DNA from 3 places in the Novibacillus thermophilus genome. Region 2 is predicted to be linked to each of the others. Evidence: riboswitches for the same ligand, from Rfam matches in the RefSeq annotation. Region 2 holds a riboswitch; each other region holds the start of a gene.
What was found. Region 2 has a riboswitch for thiamine pyrophosphate ahead of thiD (bifunctional hydroxymethylpyrimidine kinase/phosphomethylpyrimidine kinase). Riboswitches for the same ligand answer to the same signal wherever they lie in the genome.

Region 1 (10,128 bases), 980 kb from region 2:
CTGTCGTTGACGATCACTTCGCCGCACCCTACGTTGAACGCCGCCTCGACGATGTGATTCGCCTCATCGGTCATCAACTGCTGGCCGCGGGTGTAGTGGCGTTGGCTTGAATCGACAAAGGTCTGATCGACAAGGCCCGTGATCCCTTCCATGTCCACCGACACAAATAGTTTCATCGTCTGTCAACCTCCTATTTAAAACAGCTATTGGTGCAGCCCCGCTTGATTGACGACGTTCTCGCACGGTCTGCCCGTTAACACAGCCAATACATTTTGGGCCGCCATCATCCCCATGTTCGTCCGGGTTTTCACTGAAGCACTTCCGATGTGCGGCAACAGAACGACGTTGGACAGATCTTTCAACCCAGGTTCCAGCTGGGGTTCGCGTTCGTACACGTCCAGCCCGGCACCGGCAATGACGCCGTGTTCCAAGGCGTGGACCAGGGCTTTTTCGTCCACGATCGGTCCGCGGGCGGTGTTAATCAAGTAGGCCGTTTCCTTCATCAGCTTCAACTCCCTTTCGCCGATGAAGTGGTGCGTCCCTTCCGTGTACGGCACATGGATGGAGATGTAATCGGCTCGCTGTAACAACTCTTCTTTGGTGACGTATTCGGCGTTCAGGCTCCGTTCTTGCTCCAGAGGTAACCGCGTCCGGCTGTAGTAGAGGACGTCCATCTCAAACCCCCTCGCCCGCCGCGCTACCGCTTGTCCGATGCGTCCCATGCCGACAATGCCCAACGTGGCCCCGTGTACATCGCTGCCGAGAAAGAGCTGCGGTGCCCAATTCTCCCATTGCCCGGACCGCGTGTACACGTCGCCTTCCACAACGCGGCGGGCAACGGTCATCAAGAGCGCCCACGCCAGGTCAGCCGTCGTCTCTGTCAACACCCCCGGGGTGTTCGTCACGGCAATGTTGTGTTCTGTCGCCGCTTCCACATCGATATTGTTGAATCCGACTGCGTAGTTGCTGATCACCTTCAAGTCCGGCGCCGCTTCGATGACCTCCCTGTCAATCGTGTCCGTGACGAGTGAAATCAGTCCTGCCTTTCCCTGCACACCTTCGATGATTTCCTGTTTTTTTAACACCCGGTCTTCTGCATTGTACGAGAGCTCTGTATGCTCTTTTAAAAATGCCATCACGGGTGACGGAAGTTCCCGGGTTAGAAACACCTTCGGTTTTCCCATCAAGATCACCTCCAGCGGTGGTAATAGGAAGGCGTACGGTCACTATTCGCCTTACACGGCCAAAATCCTGCAAAAAAAGAGGAATACCCGAAGGCATGCCGCTTCTACTCGTCGGGAACGACGGCAGAGACTGCGAAATGTCCCCATTCGTCATCGCACGTGTCAAAACGCCGTTCCTCTTCCGGATCGACGCACGGATACCCCTTTCTCTGGTCGATTAAGAAGAATAACAGAGATAAAAACAAAAGGCACAACAACGCAATTTTTAACACGAACTCCCCCCTCTTTCTCCCTTACCTGTTATGTCTTCTACACCTTTGTCAATAATCCTCTAATTTTCCTAAAAAAAATGCGACGAATGTCCTATGTCGTCGAAATCATTCGTCCCACTTCCATCTTTACGTTTTGACTTTTCGTTTATGACAAGTTTCCCTTGTTGTTCTTTTGCATAGGCTATCATGGGCAAAAGAACACCGAGGGAGGGTTGACACGTGAGCTCATCGGTATCCGACAACCAGCAGCCGGAATATTCCAGTGAACCGTACCGCGATGAAGGAATTCACGTTCAGCAGTATCCAGGTCATGGCGCTGTTCAAGGCTATGAACAACCGTGGTACAACACTCAGCAGCAGCCGTATGCCGAAACGAATCTGTTCCCGTTCGGATTTGGATTAGGGATTCCACTGTTTCCACCGTACCCGCCGTTCTTCGGACCGTTTGTCGGACCCTTTTTCGGTCCGTTCGGCGGACCCTTTGGCGGACCGTTCAGGGGACCTTTCTAACCTTATACATCTCCCCTGAACGAATCAGAGCGTCCTCCTCAGAGGACGCTCTACTCATTGGTAGCCAAATTCATTGAGAAATGGTTTCATTGGACGGCCACGCTTCCTGCGTATAGGCCATCTCCCAGAATGCAAGTTCGTATTCGCTGGCCATGACAAATTGCTCTTTCATACTGCGCCGTTCCTTCTCACTCGCGTCTTTGGCAATGCGGTCCAAAAGGTCGATTTGTTCCTGGACCGACGTTTGGAACCAGTCGCTGGCATACGTTTTGATCCAATTTTGATAGACGGGCTCCTTCGGTGTTGCATCGCGGTACTTGCGTCCAATCTCTCCGTACAACCAATAACACGGCAGCAGAGCGGCAACCGTATCCCCCAGCCGGCCAGACAGTGCGGCCCGGTACAAATGGGATGTGTAAGCGTAAGCCGTCGGTGCCGGCCGAAACTGGGCGAGGTCGTCATCCGTAATGTTCAGTACTTCGGCGTGTTCCCGATGCACGGTCAACTCCGCCTCTGCCGTCAGTTTCGCTTTTCCCGCCAACAGTGACGTCACCCGGAAGTCGTCCGCTTGCGCAGCCCCCATCGCGTGAACTTTCCCGAAGTGTTTCAAGTAGTAAATATCCTGCAAAACGTAAAACCTGAACGTCTCCAACGGCAAGTCTCCGCGCACAATCCCTAACACAAACGGGTGGTTCAAACTTTTCTCCCAACTTGTCTTGGCTGCGTCGCGCAGCGTCTCAGAAAACCGCATAAAAAAATCCTCCTCGCTCTCGTGTCCGGCTTGTGAGGAGGAAAGTTTTGAAAGACGCACGTTTGTCCCAAATGAAACAACGTCTCCACTTCCCTCCGCTGGTACGAGCCAGATCAGGTTCCAAGGGTCTTAAAGCTTGTGCTTTAATCTCAGCCTCATACAAGGCGCCCCTAGCGGAAATGAATGTTGTATGACGATTTCATCATATCACGTTCCTTGAGGATGTCAATCTTATGAATTGTTGTATAATGAAGGAAGACTGACGAGAAAAAAGGAAGGACACTATGGCTGAAACAAACGAAACCATCACGCGAATACAGTTACAGGGCAAGGAATACATCCTGATCGGAACGGCCCACGTGTCGAAACACAGTGCCGAACAAGTGAAAGACGTCATTGAGGCCGAAAGGCCCGATTCGGTCTGCATTGAATTGGACAAACAGCGGTATGAGTCGTTAGTGAAAGGGAATAAGTGGAAAGAAACGGACATTTTCAAGGTGATTAAGGAAAAGAAAGCATCGCTGATGCTCGTCAATTTGGCCATTTCTTCTTTTCAAAAACGAATCGCCAAGCAGTTCGGCATTCAGGCCGGCCAGGAGATGGTACAGGGGATCGAATCGGCAAAAACGACCGGGGCCAACCTCGTCCTCGCGGACCGAAACATACAAATTACGTTTGCCCGCATTTGGCACAGCATCGGATTTTGGGGAAAGGTAAAACTTCTTTCGCAAATGATCGCCAGCATTTTTAATACGGAGAGCATCTCGGAAGAAGAACTAGAAAAGATGAAGTCGCAAGATGCGATTAACGCCATTCTCCACGAATTCACCGCCACGTTCCCCAAGTTGAAAGTGCCGCTCATTGATGAAAGAGACCAGTACTTGGCTCAAAAAATAAAAGAGGCCCCTGGGGAAAAAGTCGTCGCGGTCGTGGGAGCCGCCCACGTTCCCGGCATTAAGCGGGAGATCCACAAGGAACACGATTTAGCCCACCTGAGCCAAATCCCGCCTAAACCAACATGGCCCAAAATCGTCGCCTGGTCCATTCCCCTTCTCATTCTTGCTGCAATCGCCTACACGTTTTTCACGAATCCGGAGGCGGGATATCAGCAAACGGTGAGTTGGGTGTTGTGGAACGGATCTCTCTCGGCCATTGGATCGGCCCTGGCGTTAGGACACCCCCTTGCCATTTTGACGGCGTTTGTCGCTGCTCCCATCACGTCGTTAAACCCCCTGTTGGCAGCGGGGTGGTTTGCCGGCATTGCGCAAGCTTTCGTGCAGCGACCGAGTGTAGCCGACTTCGAGAAACTTTCCGAAGATGTGTTTAGTGTGAAAGGTTTTTGGCACAATAAGGTGACGCGTATTCTGTTAGTGGTCGTACTGGCCAATTTGGGAAGTTCACTGGGGACGTTTGTCGGCGGAGCGGACGTCGTCCGTTTATTCATCGACAACTTATCATGAGTACTGTACTGGAGAGTTGAGGATGTATGAATATTCTGGTGACAATCAATGCGAACTACCTCAAGGCCCTCAAAGTGATGCTGAAGTCCATGTTTATCAACAACCCAGGTGTACCCTTTCACATCTACCTCATGCACTCTCGCTTAAAAGGGGAGGACGTCTCCGACATTGACCATTTTGTCGCTGAACACGGCCAAACGCTTATCGAAGTCGAAGTACAGGATGACTACTTTGACAGGGCTCCCGTCTTAAAGCATTACACAAAGGAAATGTACTACCGGCTCTTGGCCTTCAAATTTTTACCTGAGAATCTGGACAAGATCTTGTACCTAGACCCTGACATTCTCGTCATCAACGAAATTCAATCCCTGTACGATACGGACCTTTCCGGCTTTCTTTACGCCGCTGCCTATCACGACCGAGTCTCCATAACGGAAATTAACAAACTGAGGTTACGGCCTTACGAAATCGAGGCTTACTACAATTCGGGCGTGTTGCTCATGAACCTTCCGCTGCAGCGAGAGAAAATAAACGAACAAGACATCTACAACTTTGTCGAAGAAAACAAAAAAAGGCTGATTTTGCCCGATCAAGACATCATTAACGCCCTTTACTCCAAATCGATCAAGGAAATAGACGAAATTCGGTTCAACTACGACGCCAGATTTTACCGCTACTACAAGATGATGAGTAACGGCAACATTGACATGGACTACGTCATTCGCCACACGTCCATCATCCACTTTTGCGGCAAGCGAAAGCCGTGGCACAAACATTATACAGGGAGGTTCCACTCCCTGTATAAACATTACGAAAAACTGGCGTTGCCTTGAATGGTCACGTTATAGGTCTTCAATCGCCACCCATGAACCGGTTTCAATGGATTGGTCCACCGCTTCCAAAACACGCTGGCACTCGACCCCGTCCGAAAAGTCGGGAACAAACGGTTTGTCTTCCACAATACTTTGAATCAACTCGTACACCACATGGACAAACCCGTGTTCGTAGCCAATAATGTGTCCTGGCGGCCACCAGTGACCTGCATACGGATGAACATCTTCTGTCACCATAATCGTTTTGAATCCTTGCGTACGGGGTTCTTCATCAGCGAAATACACTTGCAACTCATTGAGACGCTCCAAGTTAAAGCGGATCGAACCTTTACTCCCGTTAATTTCAAACAAGTTCCCGTTCTTCCATCCCGTCGCATACCTGGTGGCTTCGAACGTTCCCAGAGCCCCGTTTTTAAACTGGGCGAGGAACGAGGTCGTATCGTCTACCGTCACATCCCCCATTTCACCGGAACCTTTCGCAGTTAATCCACTCATCTCTACAGGTTTCGGTCGCTGTTTGACAAACGTCTTGCTCTGTCCCACGACACAGTCAAAATCCCCGATAAGAAAGCGAGCTAGATCGATGCAGTGCGCATTCAGATCACCGTGTGCGCCTGAACCCGCTATTTCTCTTTGCAGGCGCCAGGCCAAAGGCGCTTTAGGATCAACGAGCCAATCCTGCAAGTAGAGAGCGCGGTAGTGATAGATTTCCCCGATCTTCCCTTCGTCAATCAGTTGCTTTGCCAACTGTACCGCCGGTAGAAAACGGTAGTTAAAGCATATTCCGTGTTTGACACCCGCTGCTTCAGCCGTCGCCAACATCTCCCTCGCGTCCGCCAGCGAAAGGGCTAACGGCTTTTCACACAGGACATGCTTCCCAGCGCGCGCAGCGGCGATCACGATATCTTTGTGCACATTGCTGGGAGCATTGACGTCAATCAAGTCAAGGTCGTCGCGTTCGACCAAACGCCGGTAGTCCGTTTCATAGCTCGCCCAGCCGTACTGCTCGGCCGCCTCTCTGACGGCCGCTTCATTCCGTCCACAGATGGCCTGCATGCGCACCTGTGCTCCCAAGTCAAAGAACAGGCCGACATCCTTGTAAGCGTGGCTGTGTGCCTTTCCCATAAACTTGTAGCCGACCATCCCGACACGGACAGACCGGGTTACGCCCACCACATCTCACCTGCTTTCTCATAGATTAAGGCATCCTTTAACAATTCCACCGCCTTGGTAAATCCTTCATTGACCGACATGAGGCTATCTTCATGTTCGATACTGATGACACCGTCGTATCCAACCTTCTTCAGTGCACTTACAATATTTTTCCACACTTCCACGCCGTGCCCATACCCGATGGTACGGAAAATCCACGAGCGCTCCAGCTCCTGCGCGTACGGCTTGACATCAAGAACACCGTTTAACGCGGTGTTTCTTTTATCTATCGACGTATCTTTCGCGTGGACGTGGTAGATAGAATCTCCAAGTGCCTTAATACACTCTTCGGGATCCATATTTTGCCAGAACAAGTGGGACGGATCAAAGTTCACCCCGATGTTGTCCCCGGCTTCCCTCCTTAAACGAAGTGCTGTTTCAGTGTTGTACACGACAAATCCCGGGTGGGCTTCGATGGCGACGCGAACCCCGTGTTCCCGCAAAAACTCAGATTGCTTTTGCCAATAGGGGATCACCTTTTCCGACCACTGCCATTCCAACACCTTCAGAAAATCAGGAGGCCACGGACACGTGACCCATGCGGGGTACTTCGAGTGTTCCGATTCTCCTGGACAGCCGGAAAAGGTCACAACGGTATCAACACCTAGGGCACTCGCTAACTTGACCGTTTCTTCAAACTGCCGGTGATGCAGAGTTGCAATCTCTTCATCAGGATGTAACGGGTTTCCGTGACAACTTAACGCACTAATTTCTAATCCGCGTTCCTCTACAGCCGATTTTAAACGGGAAATAGACGCTTCATCACTTAACAATTGTCGGGGGTTGCAGTGAGCGTTGCCAGGGTATCCGCCAGCCCCGATCTCCACGGCTTCGAGACCGGCTTCCTTTACCTTGTCTAGCGCACCTTCCAGTGAAAGTTCCCCAAACAGAACAGCAAATACTCCGAGCTTCATCTTGAATCTCTCCTTTCATTTGTCTATAGCAATTGAACTCTCTCACCTAGTAAATTGCATCAGGATCGTAATAGTCTTCTACATTTTCAGGCGTCACAGGTGTCGCCTCCAACATCACTCGATGGGGAATGCTCTCTCCCCAAAAACCGTCTAGGCTATCGCCGTTAAGCAGTTTAACTGCTAGATTGACACCGAGAGCCCCCATCGTTGGTGGATATCTTAACGAAACGACGATCTCAGGGTTTTGGTTCTCCTTCATCATCTGGTAAATTTCCTTCATTCCCCTGAACTGACGATGAACATCTCATCTTGCCTCTGCGCGTCTCGAATCGCTTGCACGATGCCGATGGTCATGTCATCGTCCTGTGAGTAAATAGCGTCAATTTCTGGATTGGCCTGCAAAATGTTTTCCGTCGCTTTGAGGGCCGCTTCCCGGGTAAAGTCTCCTGGTTGGCTGGCTACAATTTCGATATCTGGATAGTTTTCTAGATAATCGCGGAATCCTTGACTCCGCAAATCAGTCACACTGGAAGGAACTCCTGTAATTTCGACGACTCTTCCCCTCGGTTCTCCGTTTTTCTCTGTCAGCCCTTCGACTAAGTATTTCCCATTTCCAAACCCGATCCCGTAATTATCTCCTCCCACGTATGTGCGGTAGCTTTCCGTATTCACCTCACGATCCACGACAACCAACGGGATGCCCTGTTCAGCGACAGTGTCGGCTACAGGTGTCAGTGCAGCCGTTTCAATCGGGAGCATGACAATAGCATCGACACCTTTTGTCATTAAATCTTCGATATCAGACGTCTGTTTGTTCGGATCGTTAGCCGTATGCAAAATGTATTCAACGTTGTCATGTTTTTTGGCTTCCTCTTCAGCGTTCGCGATCAGCGCCCCCATCCAACCGTGATCAGCCGCAGGTAGCGAAATCCCTATCGTAAAGGGGCCGTCACCGGCGGATGACCCGTCTGTATCCCCTTCACTTTCTCCATCACTGTTTTCACTGTTCATCTCCCCGCTTTCCGCACCTGGAGGCTCGTCGACACTGCAAGCCGCCATCCCCAAAATTAGTGCTAGTGCCATGACGACCGTTACCCAAAAACCCCGGTTCACCATTTTTTCTCCCCCTGCATTCTGCCGTTTTGTCGTCTAACCCCTCTTCTGCAGCAACACCGCAGCTAAAATGATCGCTCCCTTGACCACCCCCTGTATGTAAGGTGAAATGTTGAGCAAGTTCATCACATTGCTTAATACACCTAGTATGAGAACTCCGAACAATGTTCCGATCACACGCCCACGTCCACCAGCTAAGCTGGCACCCCCGATAATGACTGCGGCAATGGCATCCAACTCATACATCATTCCAGAACTGGACGTGGAAACGGAATTGAGCCGCGATGTCTCTATAACGGCACCAACAGCAGCTGTTAAACCACAAATCATGTACGCCAGTATCGTCACCCGGTACACCGGGACGGCAGACAATCTTGCGGCTTGTACATTCCCGCCAACGGCGTATACGTGTCGTCCGAAAGTCGTTCTCTCTAAAAGCATGTAAGCAATGAGCACAATGATCACGAAAATAATAACGGGAACAGGAATTTGCCATAGATACCCATTGCCGATTGCTGCGTACTGCATGTTCGTACCAGAGATGGACCCGGCATCGGCATAGTATAGAGCCAAGGAGCGTGAAATCGTCATCATCGCCAGCGTGACAATAAAGGCTGCAATTTTGCCGTAAGTGATCATCAATCCGTTGACCATTCCGATGAGCGCGCCGGCTAACAAACCAAGTCCGATCGCCGTAAATACGGGCATACCGTAATCCGCCTGCGAAGCCATGATGACAGTACCTGTCAAAGCCAATACTGAGCCGACAGACAAATCAATTCCGCCGAGCAGAATGACAAACGTCATGCCGACGGCCAACACTCCGATAATCGATATTTGGCGTAGAACATTCGTCACGTTTGCAATAGATAGAAAGCTGTCACTTAAAATCGAGGCAAACACGACAAGAACGATAAAGGCAAACACGACGCTATACTGATCCCACAAATATTTAAACCAAACGCGACTTCGCGGCGGCTTGTACGGCTCAGGCTGTACCTTTGTTTGAGTATCAGTCTCTGTTGGTATGCTCGACATGGTTCCACCCCTTTCTAAAGACCGGTAGCCATGGCCATAATCGCCTGCTCCGTCGCTTCTCGAGCGTCCAGTTCTCCTTGTACCTGACCTTTGTGCATCACGACAATGCGGTTGCACAACCCCAGCAATTCGGGCAATTCAGAAGAAATGATGACGACTCCCTTCCCATCCGCTGCAAGGCGGGCAATCAATTGGTAGATCTCTCCTTTCGCCCCGACATCAATCCCCCTGGTCGGTTCGTCCAAAAAAAACAGTTCGGTTTCCGCCAACAGCCACTTGGCTAATACGACTTTTTGCTGATTTCCACCGCTCAAGTTTTTGACCGGTTGATTCAGGTGGTTTAGTTTGATCTTGAGTTCTTCCACTTTCTTTTTCACAAGTGCGCGTTCTCTTCTCCGATTGACGAAAGACATCCGGCTGACGTTGTTTAAACTCGGAAGGATCACATTTTGCCCGACACTCAAGTCCATGAACAAACCCGTTTTTTTCCGGTCCTCGGTCGAAAAGCCAATGCCGTGTTGGATGGCGTTGGCGGGACTGCGGATGTGAACCTCCTCTCCTTGCACATACACCTTGCCTGCGTCTGGACGAATATCCCCGAAAATCGCCCGGACTAACTCTGTCCTCCCTGCTCCGATCAGCCCGGCAAAGCCGACAATTTCTCCTCTCCTTAAACGAAAGCTCACATTGTGAAAATAGGGCGCTTTGCTTAATTTTTCGACACGGAGAACTTCATTCCCAATACGATCCGGTTTTTCCGGGTACAGATTCTGAAGCTCCCGTCCAACCATTAGATTGGCGATGTCACGCTCCGTTACTTCATCAGTGTCACAGGTAGTCA
Region 2 (10,128 bases):
CTGTCGGCAGTACTGGCTTTCTGTATAGCGTTTGTGGCTGGTTTTGGAAGACTTTCGCGGTTTGCCGTCGTTCGTTTCATCACGGCTGTGTTTGTTGAACTGTTTCGCGGAACGTCATTATTGGTGCAAATGTTCTTTTTCTTTTTTGCGCTACCTGCTTTTGGAATCGAGTTGTCCCCTTTTACTGCAGGAGTGATCGCCCTCGGATTGAATTACGGAGCGTATGCGTCTGAAATCGTGCGCGGGGCGATCCTGGCCATTCCCCACGGTCAGACAGAGGCCGGCATTGCACTGAACATGACGCGCTGGCAGCGCATGCGTCTCGTCATACTGCCGCAGGCGATCAGAATCATGTTGCCGGGATTCGGCAACAACTTAATTGAGTTGTTGAAAGGAACGTCTCTCGTTTCACTTATCACGCTGGCCGACCTAACGTTCCAAGCCAGAGTGCTGAAAGACAATTACGTCGGCAATCAAGTAGAAATATTCACGTTACTGCTCTTGATGTACTTTGTCATCGCCTTGCCACTCATCTTTCTCTCGCGTTGGCTGGAAAAGAAAGCTTCGAAAGGAGTGGCAGTACAATGACGTGGGACTGGAATTTTGCGCTTGAAATATTCCCTCGTATTTTTGACGCGATGTGGATTACCTTGGCGGCGACTGTAACTGCCTACGGGATCGCGCTTCTATTCGGCCTAGTGTTGACGCTAGCACGCCGCTCCAGCTTTAAACCACTCGTATGGCTGACCGTCGGGTTCATTGAGTTCATTCGCAGTACGCCGCCGCTTGTCCAACTGTTCTTCTTGTTTTTTGCATTTCCGCAAATTCCGTACATCGGGTTTTCGCTTAATCCATTTCTAACAGGGGCGCTAGGCTTGGGTATCCACTACAGTACGTACGTGTCAGAAATCTACCGTTCTGGCATTGAAGCGGTTCCCAAAGGGCAGTGGGAAGCGAGCACGGCCCTCAACTTTTCAAAAGCGCAGACGTGGTTTAAAGTGATTCTGCCGCAAGCCATTCCGCCGGTCATTCCGATGTTGGGAAACTATTTAATCGTGCTGTTTAAGGAAACTCCCCTCTTGTCTGCCATCTTGGTGGTAGAGATGCTGCAGACGGCCAAAATCATCGGATCGGAAACGTGGCGCTACCTGGAACCGATCACCATTGTCGGCTTTCTGTTCTTGCTTCTCAGCTATCCGTCGGCAGTGCTCGTGCGCAAACTTGAAAGCCGAACGAACCGCGCTTTTGGGAGAAGCCGCGCCCTTACAAAAGGAGAGACGTTGTGATGGTTGAAACGGCAAGTACTACACTGGACGCTGCCCCCGAGAAAGGGCGAGCAGAGCCTATCGTGCGATACGATAAGGTGAGTAAGTCTTTTGGCAATGTTCACGTCTTGAAAGAACTGGATCTAGACGTCCAGCCAAACGAAAAACTGGCCATTATCGGCCCGAGTGGATCGGGAAAAACGACGATCATCCGCATGCTGATGACGTTGGAAAAACCGACTTCCGGTACGATTGAAGTAGATAGCGAACTGTTGTGGCACAAGCGAGTAGACGGTAAACTCATCCCAGCAGACGAAAAGCATTTACGCAAAGTGAGAGGCAAAATCGGCATGGTCTTTCAGCAGTACAATTTATTTCCGCACATGACGATTATGCGCAATTGCATCACCGCACCAGTTCACGTTCTCGGTCTGTCCAAGGAAGAGGCGGAAGAACGGGCAGTGACGATGCTGGAAAAAGTCGGTCTTCGCGACAAGGTGGACGCTTATCCTTCCCAGCTGTCTGGAGGACAGCAACAGCGTGTCGCCATTGCGCGGGCGCTGGTGATGCAGCCGAAAGTGATGTTGTTTGACGAGGTGACGGCGGCACTCGACCCGGAACTCGTCGGGGAAGTGCTTTCGGTCATTAAAGACATCGCTTCGGAAGGCAAGACGACGATGATTTTGATTACGCACGAAATGGAGTTTGCCCGGGACGTGGCTGACAGAATTGTGTTTCTCGACAACGGCCGCATCGGAGAGCAGGGGACACCGGGTGATGTTTTAGAAAACCCAAAGAGTGAACGATTGCAGTCGTTTTTGAAGCGGTTCCGGGCGAACGGCAACGGCACGTGATGGCACGTGATGCATCCGCCGAGCAGTGAGTATGCAACAGCCTAAAGACAAGACAAAACAGCGTTTGCGCGTGTGCGACAGCCGATGTTCACCGATACAAGATGAACATCGGCTGTTTTTTCTAGTGACGTACTGCGGGAGAGAAGCGTCTCCTTATGAAATTGTATACAATCATTATTTTATGTAAACTAACCCTCAGAAAAGAAAGGAGACGCAAAGGTTACATGTTTTTGTCCGGCGTGACATACGCGTTGCGCCCGGCACCGAGACCGGCAAACAACATACAGAATGAAACAAACATCAGTACCGTTAACGGAACGGACCATGTCTGAGTCAGATCGTAAAGATAACCGATAGCCACTGGACCGACTGCGGCCAGTAGATAGCCGACAGACTGGGCCATCCCTGAAAGTTCTGCCGCTTGTTGAGCATTTCTTGCACGAAGGGCGAGGAATGCGAGCGCCAGGCTGATGGTGGAGCTTTGGCCGATTCCAAGAAGCGTGATCCACACGTACACCCAGGCCGTCTTCAAGCTGAGCAGCCCGGCAAAAGCGACGATATAAAGCGAACTGATTGCAAACACGATGCGTTTTTGATTGGGACGGCGATCTGCAAGAACAGACACGATAAATGTCGCCGGAAGACCGATGAGCTGCATATAGGATACCATCCATCCGGACGTCGAAGGGTCCATGCCGCTATCGTGAAGGAGATTGGGAATCCACGTCACGGTGACATAAAAAATAGACGACTGTAATCCCATGAAGCAAGTCACTTGCCACGCGAGAGGAGAGCGCCAAAGCCCCCCTAGCTTCACGTCGATCCTTTGCGAAGTACCCGATCGGTTTTGATGGCGGAGTTGAGGGAGCCAAACAAGTGCGGCAAAAGCCGCTAAAACGGCCCAAAACCCGAGCGCGCTTCGCCACCCGAAACCTAAATGCGACGCCAGGGGAACGCTCACACCGGATCCAAGCGCTGCAAAACCGCCCATAAACGTCGTGTACACACCTGTCATGAGACCGACTCTGTCGGAAAATTTCTGTTTAATGAGACTCGGCAGCAGGACGTTGGAGACCGCAATGGCCGTGCCGATCGTAAAGGTGCCGGTATACAAGGTAGACATTGAGGGGGTCGAGCGCAACATAATCCCGGCAACTAACGTCATGAGGCCGAGAAACAAAGTCATTTCGATACCTAGTCTGCGGCTAAACTTCGGCGCCAACGGAGAAAAGACGGCAAAGGCGACTAAAGGGAGAGTCGTGAGGAGGCCAGCTAAACCGTTGGATAAATGCATGTCGTCACGTATAAATCCGATGAGAGGGCCGACAGACGTAATCGCCGGACGCAAATTGGCGGAGATCGCTACAATCCCTATAAGAAGAACAATATCAGCACGCTTAACATTTACTTTGTCTTTTATTCTCATCATGTGTCATTTTCCCCTTACTCTTAGTATAACTTAAACGGGGGACAGGTTTGAGAGACTAGGCAGAACTGTTTCAATCATAAACGTAGATATACACCACAGCAATTCGCATTAAAATATTTGAAACTAGCATCCTTACGATCCAACTGGACGAATGTGACCAACTCCAAGGCATAATAGGCCAAATCCCCCTAACGAAGCGCTGTTCGATCAGAGACGGTTAGCAGGGAAAACATAATATCCGTCCGCATTTGGGAGAGCCTACTACTATAGTCAAGGCAATGGATTGTAAGGAAACCTTATTACAAATCACATCTATATAACTGATGAAGGATGAAAGGGCTGGTGACTTCCGTTAGGCGATGAGGGAGGCTTTTGTCAACTTCTTGGCCATATAGTACCGTTACAAAATATAAGTTTTGTAACTATATATGTAAAATCGTCTGAACCTCAGAACAACCGCTGCCCTCTTCTTTTTCTCTTCAGTAGCTTTTTGATCTGTAAAACTGGAGAGCGTTGCATTGACAGATAGCGGTGATAAAACCTATAATAGCTGTAAGCGCATGAATTTCATACATTCTGCGGGAGCTCGGGTAAACCGGGCTGAGAGGATGGTTAGTTGTCACCGTCGACCGCTTAACCTGAACTGGGTAATGCCAGCGGAGGGAACATCTAAGAATTTTTTGCACCGCGGATGGCATCTGCGGTGTTTTTACTTGAACGTCGACGGGCCTCCCCCCCTCTGCAGCAGAGTGCATGAATGTACTGAAACTCAACTATTTTACGGAGTGATGATCATGGGACAGGTACCGAGAGCTTTAACGATTGCCGGAACGGACCCGTCGGGAGGTGCGGGCATTCATGCCGACTTAAAAACGTTTCAGGAATTGTGCGTTTACGGCATGTCCGTCATCACGGCTGTCGTCAGTCAAAACACGCTGGGCGTCAAAACCTTTTTAGACATGCCCCTCGAGCTCATTGAAAGCCAGATGGACGCCGTTTACGAAGACATTCGTCCCAATGCTGTGAAAACGGGCATGCTCTCCCAGTCCGACGTCATTCGGTTAGTCGCGCAGAAGATGAAGGCGTACAATGTTGACAACTACGTCATGGACCCAGTGATGGTTGCCAAAAGCGGTGACGCACTCCTCGCCGAAACGGCGAAAAAAGAGCTGGTCAACGAACTGCTCCCTTTGACGACGATTGTAACCCCCAATCTTCCCGAAGCAGAAGAAATCACTGGGCGCACAATTCAGAACGTCCAGCAGATGAAAGACGCTGCTAAACAGATCGTCGATGAGTTCGGTGCTACTGCTGTCGTCGTGAAAGGCGGGCATTTGGATGACGAGGCCCGCGACATTTATTACGACGGTTCGGTGTTTGACGAACTGGTCGCTTCACGCTATGACACAAAACACACCCACGGAACCGGTTGTACGTTTTCTGCTGCTATTACGGCGGAGCTAGCCAAAGGGACTCCCCTTCGACAGGCTGTAGAAACGGCAAAGACCTATATTACCGAAGCGATTAAACACCCTATCCATTTAGGGCGCGGTCACGGCCCTGTCAACCACTGGGCTTACCGCAACAGACAGGAGGGGTTATCCCGTGCGTGAACAGATGGAGACGTTGTTGGCAACATTGCGCCAACGGAAACCACTCATCCACAACATTACGAATCTCGTTGTGACCAATTTTACAGCTAACGGGACGCTCGCGATCGGGGCGTCACCCGTGATGACTTCGGAACCGCGAGAAGTGGCCGACATGGTGGCCCACGCCGGGGCCCTTGTGTTAAATGCTGGCACTTTGACAGAACGCACGGTAGAGGCGATGCAGTTGGCAGGTCACGCTGCGAACCGGTTGAAGATCCCGGTTATTTTGGATCCAGTCGGGTACGGGACGACGGCTTACCGCAATGAACAGATCCAGCAGCTGTTAGCCGAACTGGACATTGCCGTCGTCCGCGGAAATGCGGCTGAAATTGCCGCATTGTGCGGTGTGGCGTGGGGACAGAAAGGGGTTGACGCATCTGATGACGGCGGCGACCGCGTGCAGCTGGCGCAGTCTTTCGTGAACAAGTACGGGACAACGGTGGCAGTGACGGGAAAAACGGACGTGGTCGCGGGCCTTGACAGCACCGTCGTCATTGAAGGCGGCCATCCCCTACTTCCTTACATTACAGGCTCTGGCTGTTTAACCACCGCTATCGTCGGCGCCTGTCACGCCGTCACAAACGACTCCACCCTTGCCGCCGTGGCGGGTTTAAGTGCGATGGCTGTAGCGGCGGAGCTGGCAGCACGGTCGGCAAAAGGCCCCGGCGAGCTAAACTGGCGTTTAATCGATGCCCTTTATTTGATGACACCTCGTGAGCTGCGTGACATGGCCAAACTATCGGTTTTGGAGGGGAATGTGTGATGGTCCCGGCCCGTCACTTATCCTTATACTTCGTCATGGGCAGTCAAGACTGTGCCCCTCCCCTCTCTCCTGTCGATGTGCTGAAAAAGGCGATTGCAGGTGGTATTACGTGTTTTCAGTTTAGAGACAAGCATTCGGGCTTGACGATGAAAGAAACGTTGGCCCTCGGGCGCGCTTTGCGCAGCGAATGTCGCCAACACCACATCCCTTTCATTGTGAACGATCGTGTAGATTTGGCCTTGTTGCTCGAGGCTGACGGCATTCACGTCGGACAAGACGACCTCCCTGTCGAAGACGTTCGCGCGTTAACGGGTGACGACATGTGGGTTGGCGTCTCTGTCCACACGTTACAAGAAGCGGAAGAGGCGATTGCTTCTGGGGCTGACTATCTCGGAGTTGGGCCGATGTTTCCCACCCGTTCAAAAAGCGATGCCAAAACTCCCCTCGGACCAGAAGGGTTGGCTGCGCTCTGTAAACAACTGACACGGCCGATCCCGATTGTCGCCATCGGTGGCATTCGAGCCGCGCACGTCCCTGACATTCTCTCGGCCGGAGCTGACGGTGTGGCTGTCATTTCGGCCATAGCTTCCCAAACGGACCCGGAGGCGGCGGCCAGAGCGCTTTTGCAAACGGTCGAAACGGAACGGAGGAAAGTTCAACCGTGAGGAGAAAAAGCCAAGTACAGCGTTTGACAGCGATGGCCGTCTTGGTTGCGATCGGTACTGTCAGTTCACAGTTTATCTGGTTTCCTGCCGGTATAGCGAAAGCCTATCCGGTACAGCATGCCATCAATGTGTTGGCAGCCGTCCTGTTCGGCCCCCTTCCCGCGGTCACTGTCGCTTTTTTGATCGGGGTACTCCGAAATTTGCTCGGTGTCGGGACGATTTTTGCTTTTCCAGGGGGGATGGTCGGTGCTTTGTTGGCAGGGTGGCTGTACCGGCGAAAGCGGCTAATACGGTTTGCGGCAGCTGGAGAAATGATCGGAACGGGTATTTTGGGCTCACTTCTGAGTGTTCCGATGGCACGTATCTTCTTCGGCGAAACGAAAGCCGTGCTAGCCTTTGTCCCAGGTTTTCTCGTGAGCAGTACCGCTGGCGCCATCATCGGAGTCATCATCGTCCGGTACCTCCAAAAGTTACCGTTAAACGGCGGCAGATCTTGAAGGAAAAACGGAAAGCCAAAACTGGTCTTTCGGAGGCGAAGAGATAGGGTGAGACAGCGCAGGTTAGCTGGAAATGATCAGGGAAAGGGGAACCGAAGGGTTCCCCTTTGGCGAGACGGGTTATCGAAAGAACCGATGACAGCTAACTTGAATACACATCGTGCGACCCGTATTCTAAATACACTTCAGCCAGTTTCAATGCACTCACGACGTTGACGTAGCCCGGCTGGCTGCCCTTCAGATGTGTAGACGAACTGACGAGAATCGACTTCACATCGTTAGGTGACAACGATTCATTGTGCTGTATGAGCAACGCGGCGACGCCGGCACAGAGTGGTGTGGCCATCGACGTTCCGGACAGTTCCACGTATCCGTCGAGCGGAGAAGAAAGGTCTCCCCTTTCAATTCTTCTGTTCAGCGGTGAATTCTCTGCCAGAAGTGAGACGATCTTTTCCCCCGGGGCTAACACATCTGGCTTGTTGAGGTGGTCGACGGTAGGACCGCGGCTGGAGAATTCCGATTCTTTATCGTCTTCAGTCGTCTCCGTGTTCTGATCGTACGTAGCACCGACGGTCACAATGGAGGGGTGGAATCCCGGCGTGCCGATAGTGCCCGGCTCAGGGCCTTCATTCCCCGCAGCCGCACACACGACGATACCGTTGTGCCACGCTTGCTCCACCATTCGACTCAACGGATCATCCGTGTAAGGTTCAGTTGCCGGTCCGCCTAAAGACAGGTTTATCACGCGGATGTTGTACTGTTCTTTTTCCTGGATACACCAGTCGATGCCCCTCATGATCGTCGATACTTGACCAGAACCTCGGTTGTCCAGCACTTTCACGCCGACGAGATTGGCTTCGGGAGCACTACCGACATATTTACCGTCAGAACGATAGCCGTTTCCGGCAATAATCCCCGCTACGTGCGTTCCGTGGCCGTTGTCATCGTAAGATTCTGTCTCGTTTCCGACTAAATCGTTAAAACCTGCGAGACGGTTTTCAGGTTTGGTGAGGTCGTCGTGAGCCTCTATCCCCGTATCGAGCACTGCCACCGTGATGCCCTTGCCAGTCAACCCCCACCGGGCGTGCGCTTCGTCCGCAGCGACAGTCGGAACGGCCACATCGAGGTAGGCGCGCACTTGTTGATCGTAGAAGATGCGCTTGACGCCCGGGTGGTGGGCCGCTTCCCGCAAAGTATCTTGACAAATAGTGGCAGTAACCATGGGGATGTACTTCAATTCGTTTACGATTTCGTCTCGTTTACGCTGTTGGCAGAGTTGCTTGATCTCCTGCCGCTCCTCTTCTTTTGCGTTTGGGGTCATCTCGATTATAACAGGTAATGTCGATTCGCTCTTTACTCCTGGCAACGTATCCGCCAACGTGCGATCCAACACTTGCACGGCCTTCTGTTCCCAACCTTTGAACAATGGATTCACGATGCTCCCTCCTTCAACATGCGATAAAAAATTTATCTGTTTTATTGTCATTATATCTTAAATTTTTAAAAATATGAAGTAAAATTTAAATATTTATTATCTCAACGGCACAATGAAAGCGACCATCATGATAAAGTGCAGGATGCTTCCGGCCATCACAAACAAGTGGAATATTTCGTGAAATCCAAAGCGGTTGGGATAGAAGTCAAAACTTTTCGTCGCGTATATCACCGCCCCTATCGTATAGGCGATGCCGCCGGCCATCATCAATACAATGGCTCCGAGTGGTAAGTTGTCAACCAGTTGAACAAACGGAACGACGGCGATCCAGCCCAGTGTGACGTAAAATGCCGTTGAAATCAATCGCGGCGTTTGAACAAAAGCTAATTTGATGACGATGCCAACGAAAGCGAGCACCCAGACAGCTGAAAGCATCGTCCATCGCCAGGAACCCTCAAGTCCGTAGTAAAAAACGGGTGTGTACGAACCCGCGATGAACACATAGATGGCGACGTGGTCGATTTTCCTCAGTATGTACTCTTTCCGCGGTGTCGTTTTGATCCAATGGTACAGAGAACTTGCACCGTACAACACGATGATACTCACGCCGTATATCGTCATCGTCACAAGCTTGGTCATGTTTTCCCGCGTCAATGTAATGAGAAACACTAACCCTACAATGGCAGCGATAAACGTGACAAAATGGGTCCACGTGTTCACTGGTTCTTTCATCTTCAACCGTTTCATGTTGCGACCACTCCGCCCTGTTTAAAATTTAAAGTTAATGTCAGCCTATCACATTTTGGTCCGTTGGAGGCAGTCAATTGATATGGCGGGGGCTTGTCTCCCCGGGAACGACAGTAAGCAGGATGTCGTGACGGGCTTGATTGACTACTCCCCACCCTCCTCTCTTTTTTTGATTTCTCGTTTTGCTTTGTCAATATTCTCTTGTAACTGTTTGCGTAACGGTTCAGAATCGATCTCAGCTAGCTGTTGTTCCCACTTTTTTATCCAGATGTTTATGTAATGAGTTTCAAGGTGCTGTAAGTTGTCTGCAATGTTCACTAGACATCCCTCCTCATAATCCACACTGGGCAGTACAGTTTTTCTTCTTGCGGCAACGAGATGAACATGCGAGACAGGAGTAGCCTTAAGCCACCCTCTGTCCCAACAGGAATGCAGCCTGCCGCTAGCAGCATGTGCCAGAACCTTTCTCTTGTCGGTAGCCTTCCATCAAAACCTCGATCACTTCTCGACGGCTGAACTCTGTCGGTGGCGTTTTCCCGGACTTCAACATTTCCCGCACCTTCGTTCCTGAAAGGATGACGCGGTCTTCATCGCGATGGGGACACGTCTTCAGGGAGGCCATACCGGCACATTTGGTGCAGTAAAAACTGTGTTCAAAAAACATCGGTTGGATGCCAAGGTCGTGATCCTCAAACTGACGAAAGATGTGCTGTGAATCGTAAGTGCCATAGTAGTCGCCCACACCGGCGTGGTCCCGGCCGACGATAAAGTGCGTACACCCGTAGTTTTTTCGGACTAAGGCGTGTAAGACGGCTTCACGC
Region 3 (10,128 bases), 1.2 Mb from region 2:
TTTCATCGTTTTGAGGCTCTCCACCACTTCGTTAAAATCGTGTACGAGCTGGTTGAGAACGACGGCTTGCATTCCCGCCTGCCGCCGGACACCGGTCGCATCGTACATGACGATGATGCCGAAGACGACACAGATGGCAAAAAGGTGCGAATCAAAGCCGTCTGAAATGCCGATACTCGTAGCCAACGCGGTCACTGCCGCGGAATGGGAGCTCGGCATTCCGCCGGTGCTGAACAGCAACTCCCATTTCCAGCGGCGGTGAAAGGCGTAAAACAGAGGAATTTTCATCAATTGTGCGGCCCCGATGGCAATCAGCGCTGACCAGAGGGGATAATTGATAAGGTGACTTGTCCACAAACGGGACCACCCTTTCCAGTGTTTCGTCCTCTTATATGATAAGCGAACTCTCATGAACTTACCATAAGAATTTTTCATCCGGGAGACAGAGCACTGCGTTGCGTGGATCTGTCTCTCGTCAGTCACGAAACATCTGGTTGCGAAACAGGTCCCGTGTCGTGCGCGTTTGACTTTACGATGACGGAGCGGTTAAGCTCCCGTATGGTCCGTTTGCCAGTGAGTGCCAAGGAAACGTCAATGTCGGAAATCAAGTGTTGAAGCACGTGACGGACTCCTGCTTCACCGCCGGCAGCCAAGCCGTAAATGTAGGGGCGTCCGAGGAGAACAGCGTCAGCCCCCATCGCGATGGCTTTAATGACGTCGGGACCGCGGCGTACTCCGCTGTCGAACAGTACGGGAATGCGGTTCTGTACGATGTCACACACGGGTTGAAGGGCGTCCAGTGCAGCGACCGCCCCGTCGAGCTGGCGTCCGCCGTGATTGGAGACGATGAGGCCGTCGACGCCGCAGTCAAGGGCGAGTGACGCATCGTCCGGGTGAAGGACTCCTTTGAGCAAAATGGGTAATGGCGTTATCTCGCGCAAGCTGGCCAAATCGCCCCATGTTAGTCCCGGGTGAAACACAATGTTTAACAAGTGTTCCAGGGCAGCTTTTCGGTCAACTTCAGGAGGTTTTGTCAGTTTTTCCCGAAATACTGGATCATGAAAGAAGTTGGCGCTACCCATGCCCAGTTTCAGAGGGGAGTAGCCGGTGGAGAGGTCGCGTTCGCGCCACCCGAGGAGGGCGGTGTCGACGGTGATGACTATGGCTGAGTAACCAGCCGCTTCGGCGCGCTGTACCAGGCTTTTCGTGACATCCATATCGTTTGACCAGTACAGTTGAAACCAATGTGGGGAGGCGCCTAATTCCGATGCGATTTGCTCCAAGGTGAAAGTTGAAACGGTGCTGGCAATAAACGGCACCCCTAAAGCTTTTGCTGCACGGGCTGACGCCAGTTCACCGTCGGGGTGAACAATACCTTGCATCCCGATTGGCGCGAGCAAAAAAGGGGTCGCCATCGCTTGACCCCACAACGATACGGACATATCGCGGTGAGTGACATCTGTGAGCACCTGCGGAAGCAATCGCCAACGGTTAAACGCCTCTTCGTTGGCTTTCATCGTCTGTTCCGACCCCGCACCACTGGCGACATACGTGAATGCTTCACGGTCTATCGCTTGTTTCGCCCTTTGCTTCCAGTCAGCGTACGAGTACGGAAAAGGAAGGTGTTTTTCAACAGGAGACACGTGCGTTCCTCCTCATACTTCGCTAGTCTTTCTTCATTTTGGCCGCCAGGCGATTGCCTATGGACTGTAGACCCTGAACGAGGATGATCAGCATGATGACGGTGACGTACATGACGTCCGCCTCGTAGCGGAGATAACCGTAACGGTAAGCGAGGTCGCCCAACCCGCCGGCACCGACAAGGCCAGCCATGGCCGTCGCCCCGATGAGGCCGATCGTGGCAATGGCCAACCCGAGGACGATTGACGGACGCGCCTCTCGGATCATCACGTGCCAAATGATGGACTTCGTTGACACGCCCATCGCTTCGTACGCTTCCAAAACGCCCTGGTCCACTTCTAACAGGGACGATTCCATGAGTCGGGCGATATACGGTGCCGTGTACACGACGAGGGGGACTAACACGCCTTTGACACCGATTGTCGTCCCGACGAGGAACTTCGTGAACGGCAGGATGAGGAACAGCAACACGATGAACGGAATCGAGCGTATGACGTTAATCCCCACGTTCAGTATTTGATAGACGACCGGATTTGCCAGCCTATGTCCTGGGCGGGTTAAGACGAGCAAAACGCCGAGGGGCAAACCGATCAAGACGGACATGGAAAGGGCAATCCCGACCATTTGAAAAGTTTGGAGGGTCGCTTCCCAGATGACGCCTCCCCATTGGTTAAGAAATGCGCTTATGTTTGCGATCATGCCACTCCACTCCTTTGACTTGTACGCCCTGCTCTTTCAAGTAACGAATCGCTTTGACCGCCTCTTCGTCCTCTCCTTGGAAATGCACAGTTAAACGACCGTAAGGGTGTTCTTTCAACTGGGTGATCTGCCCGGACAGAACGTTTGGGTAAACGTCGAACTTTTTGCTGACTGCGGCGAGAGCCGGTTCTCCCGATGTCGTTCCGACAAAGGACAGTGTGGCGATAGGTCCTTTATTTCTCAAAGAGTCTAGCAATGACTGCGGCAAGTTGTGGCCGAACAGGCTGTCGACAAATTTTTTCGTCGTGTCGTGTTGCGGGGCCGTGAACAGGTCCAATACAGAGCCGGATTCGACGACTTCTCCGCTCTCAATCACCGCTACGCGATCACACACTTTTTGGATGACCGGCATTTCGTGCGTGATGAGCAAGATGGTGATGCCGAAATCGCGGTTAATTTTGAGCAGTAAATCGAGGATGGCTTCCGTCGTGTCCGGGTCGAGGGCGCTTGTCGCTTCATCGCTCAGCAACACTTCCGGTTCGTGGGCCAGGGCGCGGGCGATGGCGACGCGCTGTTTTTGCCCACCGGACAGCTGGGCGGGGTACGCATCGCGTTTGTCTTCCAGCCCGACAATCGCCAAATACTTCTCGACGCGCGCCTGAATCTCGTTTTTCGGAACACCGCTTAATTTGAGCGGTAGGGCGATGTTCTCATACACTGTCGCCGTTTTAAGCAAGTTGAACCCTTGAAAAATCATCCCGATTTTTTTGCGCGCTTCTTTTAATTTTCCGTCAGGTAAGGCAGTCAACTCGGTGCCTCCGACGTACACTTTGCCTTCTGTCGGGCGTTCCAACAAGTTGACACAGCGGATGAGCGTGCTTTTCCCGGCTCCGCTGTAGCCGATGACACCGAAGATTTCGCCGCGCTTTACGTCCAGCGACACATGGCTGAGAGCGTACAGCGGTCCTTTTTTTGTCTGAAACACTTTCGATACGTTTTGCAGTTGAATCATGCGGTTCACCCTTTCACAAATACCCTGTGCTCATCCCGGGCACGGGGAAGCCGTGTTTTGTTGCGGTTTACCAAGACGGTATGACAGAGCCCGAGAACTCTTCTTCTACGAACTGCTTCACTTCGTCAGAATGGTACGCCTTGATCAGCTTGTCGAGGACCGGGTCGTCTTTGTTTTCCGTGCGAACGGCGATAATGTTCACCCAAGGGGAGTCTTTCGGTTCGATGGCAATCGCGTCCTCCGCTGGCACATATCCGGCTTCCATCGCATAGTTGGTGTTAATGGCTGCAGCGGTTAATTCACTCAGTTGCCGTGGGATTTGGGCTGCTTCCAGTTCGACAAACTCCAAGTTGAGGGGATTTTCTTCTATGTCCTGAACGGAGGCCGTCACGCCGGCGCCTTCTCTTAATTTAATCAATCCGGCATCTTCAAAGAGAAGCAACGCGCGGGCGCTGTTTGTCGGGTCGTTTGGCAGTCCGAGGGTGTCACCTTCTTTTAGTTCGCGGATGTCTTTAATTTTTTCAGAATAGATTCCCATCGGGAAATTGACGGTGTCAGCAACGTGAGACAAATCCAGGTTGCGCTCAGCGACGAAGTCATCCAGATACGGCTTGTGCTGATAACTGTTCGCATCCAAGTCCCCTTCGGCCAGGGCCGTGTTCACCATAACGTAGTCCGTGAACACTTCAATTTGAATGTCAAGGCCGTCTTTTGCCGCCACTTCCTTCACTTTTTCCATGATTTGTTCGTGAGGGCCGGCGGTCACGCCGATGATGAGTCTGTCTTCGCTCAAGGTGTTGCTTTCTTCGCTTGAAGCTTCTTCGCCAAGATCTCCGCCGCAAGCAGAAAGCGTGACGGTGAAAATTAGCGCGATGATGAAGATGCGTGTTTTTTTCATGTAAGTTCCTCTCCAATCCTTTTGATTTAACTAGCGACTGTGCGAACCGCAGCGTCTAAGCGATGGGCTTTTCACAATGCTCCTTGTTCCAGATGGATGTGGACGTATGTGTCAGTTGAATTAGCGCAATGAACACCGCGACGAACATACTGAATATGGTCAAGCCTAAAAGCCCTGAGGTATAGAGTGTTTCAAATGCCAGTATGTTGACAAATGCTAAAGCGGCTGTCGCGATGACTCCGAACCAAGCGAGCCACGAATCGGGGGAGCTCACCCGCCATTGGCCCCGATGTTCCCACAAACTTGTGACTATCATTAAAGCTAAATTTATTCCCATACCTACCCACACCGGATGGGTGTTAAGGAAAAAGTGATCGGGTGACCATTCGCCCAAGTGGTACCACAACAAACCTGATGCAAATCCTCCAACCATTGAGATCACAGCGCCTCCCTTCGTCACGAGCGGCCAGAACAAGGCGCCTAACACCGGTGCGAAAGTCGCCGAATTGCGCACGGTCCAAGCGAGTATATTCCACCACGCGGACTGTTCAGTGCGCAGAGTGCCAAACAGGATCATTAAACCTGTCAGTAACAACAGCGACCACTTCGTATAGCGAACGAGTCGATCATTGGTCGCGCGGGGATTTAAAGCACTGCCGACATCCCTGCCTAAACTGGTCGCCCCGGAAAACTGACACGGCGCTCCCCAGCTCAGGGCACAAGCCCATATGCCGAGGAAAAACAGTCCGGCTAAAGGCGCAGGGAGGACTTGCATGAGATACTGGGGAATGGCGATCAAGCCCTTGCCTGCGTCTGGGACGACCACGGCAGCGGCCATCCCGAAAAGCACACCGAGGATCACAAACGGTATCCCCATGACGGCTGCCATTTTTAGTCCCTTCTGGCCTTCTTTTGCGGTTCGGCAGGACAACGCCATCTGGAAGGCCGCCTGGGCCAACAATACATTGACGAGAAATGTGCCGAACCACGCAACGATCACTTGTAAACCGGCATTTCCCCATGTAAACATGTCTGGTTGTGTTTGGGCTAGCTGAACCAGACCCTCTATTCCCGGGTTGACAAAAAAAGCGATTAACCCCACCACAAACATCAGTGAGAATACGACTGCATTGACGCTTTGCGTAAAGGCAACTGACCACATTCCACCTGCTTGCAAATAGATGAAGAGCAAGAGGGATGTCAACGCAACAGAAAAAAAGAGGGGGATGCCGGTAAACACATGGATAGCAGAAGCAAAAGCGATGGCCGTCGCCACTGACCACATCGGAAAAGAGAATGCTGTAATGGCACCACTGATCAGTTTCGCCCAACGCCCGTAATAATCACCAATGAGGCCCGAGATCGTCACCAGCATCCGTTCGCGAAACGGTGCGAGCAGAATAAAGGCGATAATTAACACTTGCACCGTTTCAGCGACTCCATACCAAACAGCTGATATGCCTTTCAAGTATGCTAATTCTAAAATGGAGATGTAAGTTGAGCCGGAAAACAGTCCGGTGATACAGAGGGCGACGACAAGCGGCGAAAATTGACGGCCGCCGACAAAAAAGTCCTCTCCGCGAGCTGCTTTACGCCTCGCGACATAACCGGAAAAGATTAACAGAAACGTATAGACAACAGCTAATCCTATCAGCCACACACCGTATTCATTCATTAAATGTCATTCCCTTCACGTGATCGGCCCTTACACTCTAGATTGTCGGGCTTTCGTTTATCCGTCATTTGGTGCTCTCACCGCTTTTTCATATAGGATAAGTATGCATTTACAGTTGATGAGACATCTTCATCCTTCCTGCAAGCTGTTAAAATGAGAAAGCCTCTCTGCAAAGACAGAGAGGCTAGCGACCCGATCATCACCTCTCTTATCTTTCAAAACCTAAACGGCTTTGCAGGAATTGGCACCTTTTTGCACAGGAACCGTGCAAAGGTTGCCGGGTTTCATCGGGCCAGTCCCTCCACCTCTCTGGATAAGAGAATGTCTATCAGATTTTAAAACCAGTATAGTCACCCCCTAAACTGTTGTCAACTGTTTTTGGCGCGCTTTGTCATTGCCAGGGTGTAAGGTTTGTGCTATAGTCACATTAAACAGAGGGGAGCTGGGAGAGCCCGGCTGAGAGGGTACCCCCAAAATGGTACCGACCCGTTAAACCTGATCTGGATAATGCCAGCGCAGGGATCATAGTCGTCATCTGCTTGTGGACAGCAGACATGTGACGTTGCGCTTAAGCCAGTCCTGATCAGGATTGGCTTTCTTTACGTTTGAAGGAGGTGTGGACATGCCCCGTGTCAATGTCAGCATTCAAGTCATCCCCCGTGTGACAGGGGATCAAGATATTTACGACATCGTGGACGAAGCCATTGGCGTGATTCAGCAGTCGGGCGTGAAGTACGAAGTAGGTCCGATGGAGACGACGATGGAAGGTGAGTACGACGAGTTGATGGACGTTGTGAAGAGAGCCCAGGAAGCGGTGATTGCGGCGGGAAGCGAGCGGGTGATCACCATTGTGAAAATTGACTACAGTCCATCCGGGGTGACGATGGAAGAAAAAGTGGGCAAGTACCGGCAAAGGTGAATGGAACGTGAGACGCGTGAAGTGGCGACAGCATGCCATGACTGTTTGGCCGCCAGTCTTGCTCGCGACTGTGTTTCTCGCCCTGTGGGAACTCGGGGTGCATGTCTTTGACGTGGACATGTGGTTGTTGCCGGCGCCGAGTGACATAGTCTTTGCCTTTTTACACAATGTAGAAGTCGTCAACCGTCACATGTGGCCGACGTTGCAGGAAGCGATGCTCGGCTTTGCGACAGGCATTGCCGTAGCCCTGTCGTTAGCCGTTCTCATTGAACTGTCTCCCTGGCTGCGCCGGGGACTGTATCCGCTTTTGGTCGGGACGCAAACGGTGCCGATCATTGCTATCGCCCCTCTGTTTATCGTCTGGTTCGGGTACGGTTTGCTGCCAAAGGTGCTCATCGTCGCCCTGGTCACGTTTTTTCCGGTCGCTGTGAGTACAGTGGACGGGCTGAGTTCGGCAGACAGGGACATGGTGCGGTTACTACGGTCCATGGGGGCAGGAAAGTGGCAGATCTTTCGCATGGTGCGCTTTCCCCATGCGCTGCCGTACGTGTTTTCCGGTTTGAAGATCGCCGCGACGTACAGTGTCCTCGGGGCGGTTATCGCCGAGTGGTTAGGAGCCGATGCCGGGCTCGGCGTGATGCTCGTCCGGGCACAAAACTCGTTTTCTGCTGACAACGTGTTTGTCGCGATTGTCGTCATTACGTTCTGGAGTTTGGTGTTGTTTGGATTCATTCAGGCGGCGTCTCGATTGTTGGCGCCGTGGGCGTACACGCGCGAACAAGAACAGTGGGAAAGGAAGAACGCAAAGTGACACAACACAACCATTGGAGGACGGTCGTCGTCATCGTCAGCATGTCCTGTCTCCTCGTGTTATCTGCATGTGGGGGAGGAAACTCGGATACTCCGCAAGAAGAAGGACGAGACAGTGGAGAGGTTGAGAGTGACGAGTTGACGCAGGTGACCGTGATGCTCGACTGGGTGCCGAATACGAACCACACCGGTCTGTACGTCGCCCAGGAACAAGGCTATTTTGCCGAGGAAGGACTGGAGGTGGAGATCACCACGCCGGCTGAGACGTCAGCTAACCAGCTCGTCGGTGCGGGAAACGCTGAGTTTGGCGTAAGCTCGCAGGAGTATGTCATTCAGGCCAGGGCAGAAGGGATTCCTGTTGTCTCTATTGCTGCCGTCTTGCAGCACAACACGTCCGGTTTTGCTGCGCCGAAGGAGAAAAACATCACATCTCCGCAAGATTTTGTAGGGAAGACGTACGGCGGTTGGGGGTCGCCGATTGAAAACGCCTTTCTTAAGACAGTTCTGCGCATGGACGGCGTAGAAGTGGACGATGTCGAGGACAAAGTGAATATCGTCAATGTCGGAGAAGCCGATTTTTTTGCCGCTACGTCACGGGACGTTGACTTCCAATGGATTTATTACGGCTGGACGGGTATCGAAGCGGAATTGCGCGACTTTCCCATTGACATCATCTATTTGAACGATCTCGATCCGGTCCTCGATTTTTACACCCCGACGCTTATTACGAATGAGAGTATGATAGAGGAAAAGCCCGAAATAGTGGAGAAATTTATGCGCGCAGTGAGCAAGGGGTACTTGTTCGCCATCGATGAACCGGACGCAGCAGCAGAGATTTTGATTGAGGTGACACCTGAAACAGACCCCGAACTGATTCGCGCTTCTCAACAGTGGATGAGCGCACGTTACCGCGACGATGCGGAAACGTGGGGCGTGCAGGACGAACAGAGGTGGATCGACTTCACTGATTGGATGGTCGAACACGAACTGATTGAAACGGCCATTGATCCCACCGAAGCGTTTACCAATGCATTTTTACCGGAGTCGTAACGATGAAGATTGTGCTGGACACTCTGTGTAAAACATACCGCACCCCTTCTGGAGAATTGCCGGCTTTAAACGGTGTCAGCCTGACAGTAAAAGAAGGTGAATTTGTGAGTCTCATCGGGCCGAGCGGGTGCGGCAAGAGTACGCTGTTTAACATCGTGAGCGGTCTGGAGCACCCTGACCGCGGCACGGTAAAAAAAGATGGAGAAGACATCACGGGAGAGACCGGACACGTCAGTTACATGATGCAGAAGGACTGTCTCTTTCCTTGGCGGACAATCCTCGACAACGCTGTGGTCGGAGCGGAAGTGCGGGGAGCTTCTCGCAAGGAGGCACGGGAGAGAGCGCGGGAACTGCTGTCTGCCTTCGGTTTGGAACAGTTTGCCGACGCATACCCTGTCCGTCTGTCCGGTGGGATGCGGCAGCGCGCTGCGCTGTTGCGAACCGTGATGATGGAGCGCGATGTGTGGCTGCTGGATGAGCCGTTCGGCGCCCTCGACGCGTTGACGCGCGACCGCATGCAAGATTGGCTGTTGGGTATATGGGATCAGTTCAATCGTTCTATTTTGTTTATCACGCACAGTATCGACGAGGCGATCTACCTGTCCGACCGGGTGTACGTGCTGTCATCCCGTCCGGCCACTGTAACGGCTGAATGGTCGATTGAGTTGCCGCGCCCCCGGGGGCGCAAACTGGTCACGGACGAACGCTTTCTTTACTACAAGGAGCAGCTGTTGACAGAACTGAATCAAAACGAAAACCCCCGCTGACTTGACGAACGGGGGTTGTTTTACGTCCACGACGAGGCGACGCCTCACATGACTCAGCAATCGTTTAATTTTCACGAGCAGGTAACGTGAAGGTGACGCGGACACCGGATTGATCCGGCAAGTTGTCAGCTTCAATGTGTCCGCCGTGTAAGTGGACCAGTTCGCGGGTGATGGCGAGGCCTAAACCCGTTCCCTGTTTAGAGCGGGACTTATCGACTTTGGTGAACCGCTCCCACAAATAGGGGAGCTCTTCCGGCGGAATCGTCGTTCCTCTGTTGACGACAGTGATTTGGACCGCTTGACCTCCCTGAACGGAACGGGCGCCAATCTCGACCGATTCTCCGGCAGGCGAATGCTGTACGGCATTCCCGATCAAGTTGAGCAGTATTTGCTGCAAGCGGTCTTCGTCAGCCCAAACGACGAGTGACGGCTTGACATCCGACGTCACGGACAAAGGTTTGTTCTCCAACTGGGGTGATAAGCGGTCGAGGGTCTCCTCGACTGTCGGCTTTAAGGGAACGAGTTCGCGTTCCAGTTCAATCTTCCCCGACTGCAACCGGGAAAGGTCCAACAGATCGTGAACGAGACGGCTCAAGCGCTCGACGTCCTTTTGCATGATCGCCGTTACTTTCCCTTTGTCTTTTGCCGGTATTTTGT

Region 1: linked by a shared signal. The riboswitch ahead of tenA (thiaminase II) and the one ahead of thiD (bifunctional hydroxymethylpyrimidine kinase/phosphomethylpyrimidine kinase) in region 2 are both predicted to bind thiamine pyrophosphate.
Region 3: linked by a shared signal. The riboswitch ahead of B0W44_RS09090 (MTH1187 family thiamine-binding protein) and the one ahead of thiD (bifunctional hydroxymethylpyrimidine kinase/phosphomethylpyrimidine kinase) in region 2 are both predicted to bind thiamine pyrophosphate.

The regions. Positions count from the first base shown of each region.
Region 1 covers NZ_CP019699.1:1,997,662-2,007,789, reverse strand. The annotation lists gene B0W44_RS10000 (M55 family metallopeptidase) at 1-176, opposite strand, end outside; gene B0W44_RS09995 (2-hydroxyacid dehydrogenase) at 204-1,184, opposite strand; gene B0W44_RS18145 (hypothetical protein) at 1,289-1,456, opposite strand; gene B0W44_RS09990 (hypothetical protein) at 1,676-1,966, shown strand; gene tenA (thiaminase II) at 2,037-2,717, opposite strand; TPP riboswitch at 2,791-2,899, opposite strand; gene B0W44_RS09980 (TraB/GumN family protein) at 3,002-4,177, shown strand; gene B0W44_RS09975 (glycosyltransferase family 8 protein) at 4,204-5,010, shown strand; gene B0W44_RS09970 (Gfo/Idh/MocA family protein) at 5,020-6,153, opposite strand; gene B0W44_RS09965 (sugar phosphate isomerase/epimerase family protein) at 6,174-7,136, opposite strand; gene B0W44_RS09960 (hypothetical protein) at 7,183-7,416, opposite strand; gene B0W44_RS09955 (substrate-binding domain-containing protein) at 7,413-8,252, opposite strand; gene B0W44_RS09950 (ABC transporter permease) at 8,286-9,287, opposite strand; gene B0W44_RS09945 (sugar ABC transporter ATP-binding protein) at 9,302-10,128, opposite strand, start outside.
Region 2 covers NZ_CP019699.1:2,975,661-2,985,788, reverse strand. The annotation lists gene ehuC (ectoine/hydroxyectoine ABC transporter permease subunit EhuC) at 1-588, shown strand, start outside; gene ehuD (ectoine/hydroxyectoine ABC transporter permease subunit EhuD) at 585-1,286, shown strand; gene ehuA (ectoine/hydroxyectoine ABC transporter ATP-binding protein EhuA) at 1,286-2,119, shown strand; gene B0W44_RS14535 (CynX/NimT family MFS transporter) at 2,340-3,548, opposite strand; TPP riboswitch at 4,117-4,230, shown strand; gene thiD (bifunctional hydroxymethylpyrimidine kinase/phosphomethylpyrimidine kinase) at 4,343-5,161, shown strand; gene thiM (hydroxyethylthiazole kinase) at 5,166-5,963, shown strand; gene thiE (thiamine phosphate synthase) at 5,963-6,628, shown strand; gene thiW (energy coupling factor transporter S component ThiW) at 6,625-7,125, shown strand; gene B0W44_RS14510 (S8 family peptidase) at 7,268-8,560, opposite strand; gene trhA (PAQR family membrane homeostasis protein TrhA) at 8,657-9,307, opposite strand; gene B0W44_RS18260 (hypothetical protein) at 9,452-9,625, opposite strand; gene sat (sulfate adenylyltransferase) at 9,750-10,128, opposite strand, start outside.
Region 3 covers NZ_CP019699.1:1,813,746-1,823,873, forward strand. The annotation lists gene B0W44_RS09060 (divergent PAP2 family protein) at 1-357, opposite strand, end outside; gene B0W44_RS09065 (alpha-hydroxy-acid oxidizing protein) at 480-1,643, opposite strand; gene B0W44_RS09070 (methionine ABC transporter permease) at 1,666-2,340, opposite strand; gene B0W44_RS09075 (methionine ABC transporter ATP-binding protein) at 2,312-3,352, opposite strand; gene B0W44_RS09080 (MetQ/NlpA family ABC transporter substrate-binding protein) at 3,420-4,250, opposite strand; gene B0W44_RS09085 (sodium:solute symporter family protein) at 4,306-5,925, opposite strand; SAM riboswitch class I at 6,131-6,245, opposite strand; TPP riboswitch at 6,351-6,464, shown strand; gene B0W44_RS09090 (MTH1187 family thiamine-binding protein) at 6,548-6,844, shown strand; gene B0W44_RS09095 (ABC transporter permease) at 6,852-7,655, shown strand; gene B0W44_RS09100 (ABC transporter substrate-binding protein) at 7,652-8,704, shown strand; gene B0W44_RS09105 (ABC transporter ATP-binding protein) at 8,707-9,471, shown strand; gene B0W44_RS09110 (sensor histidine kinase) at 9,536-10,128, opposite strand, start outside.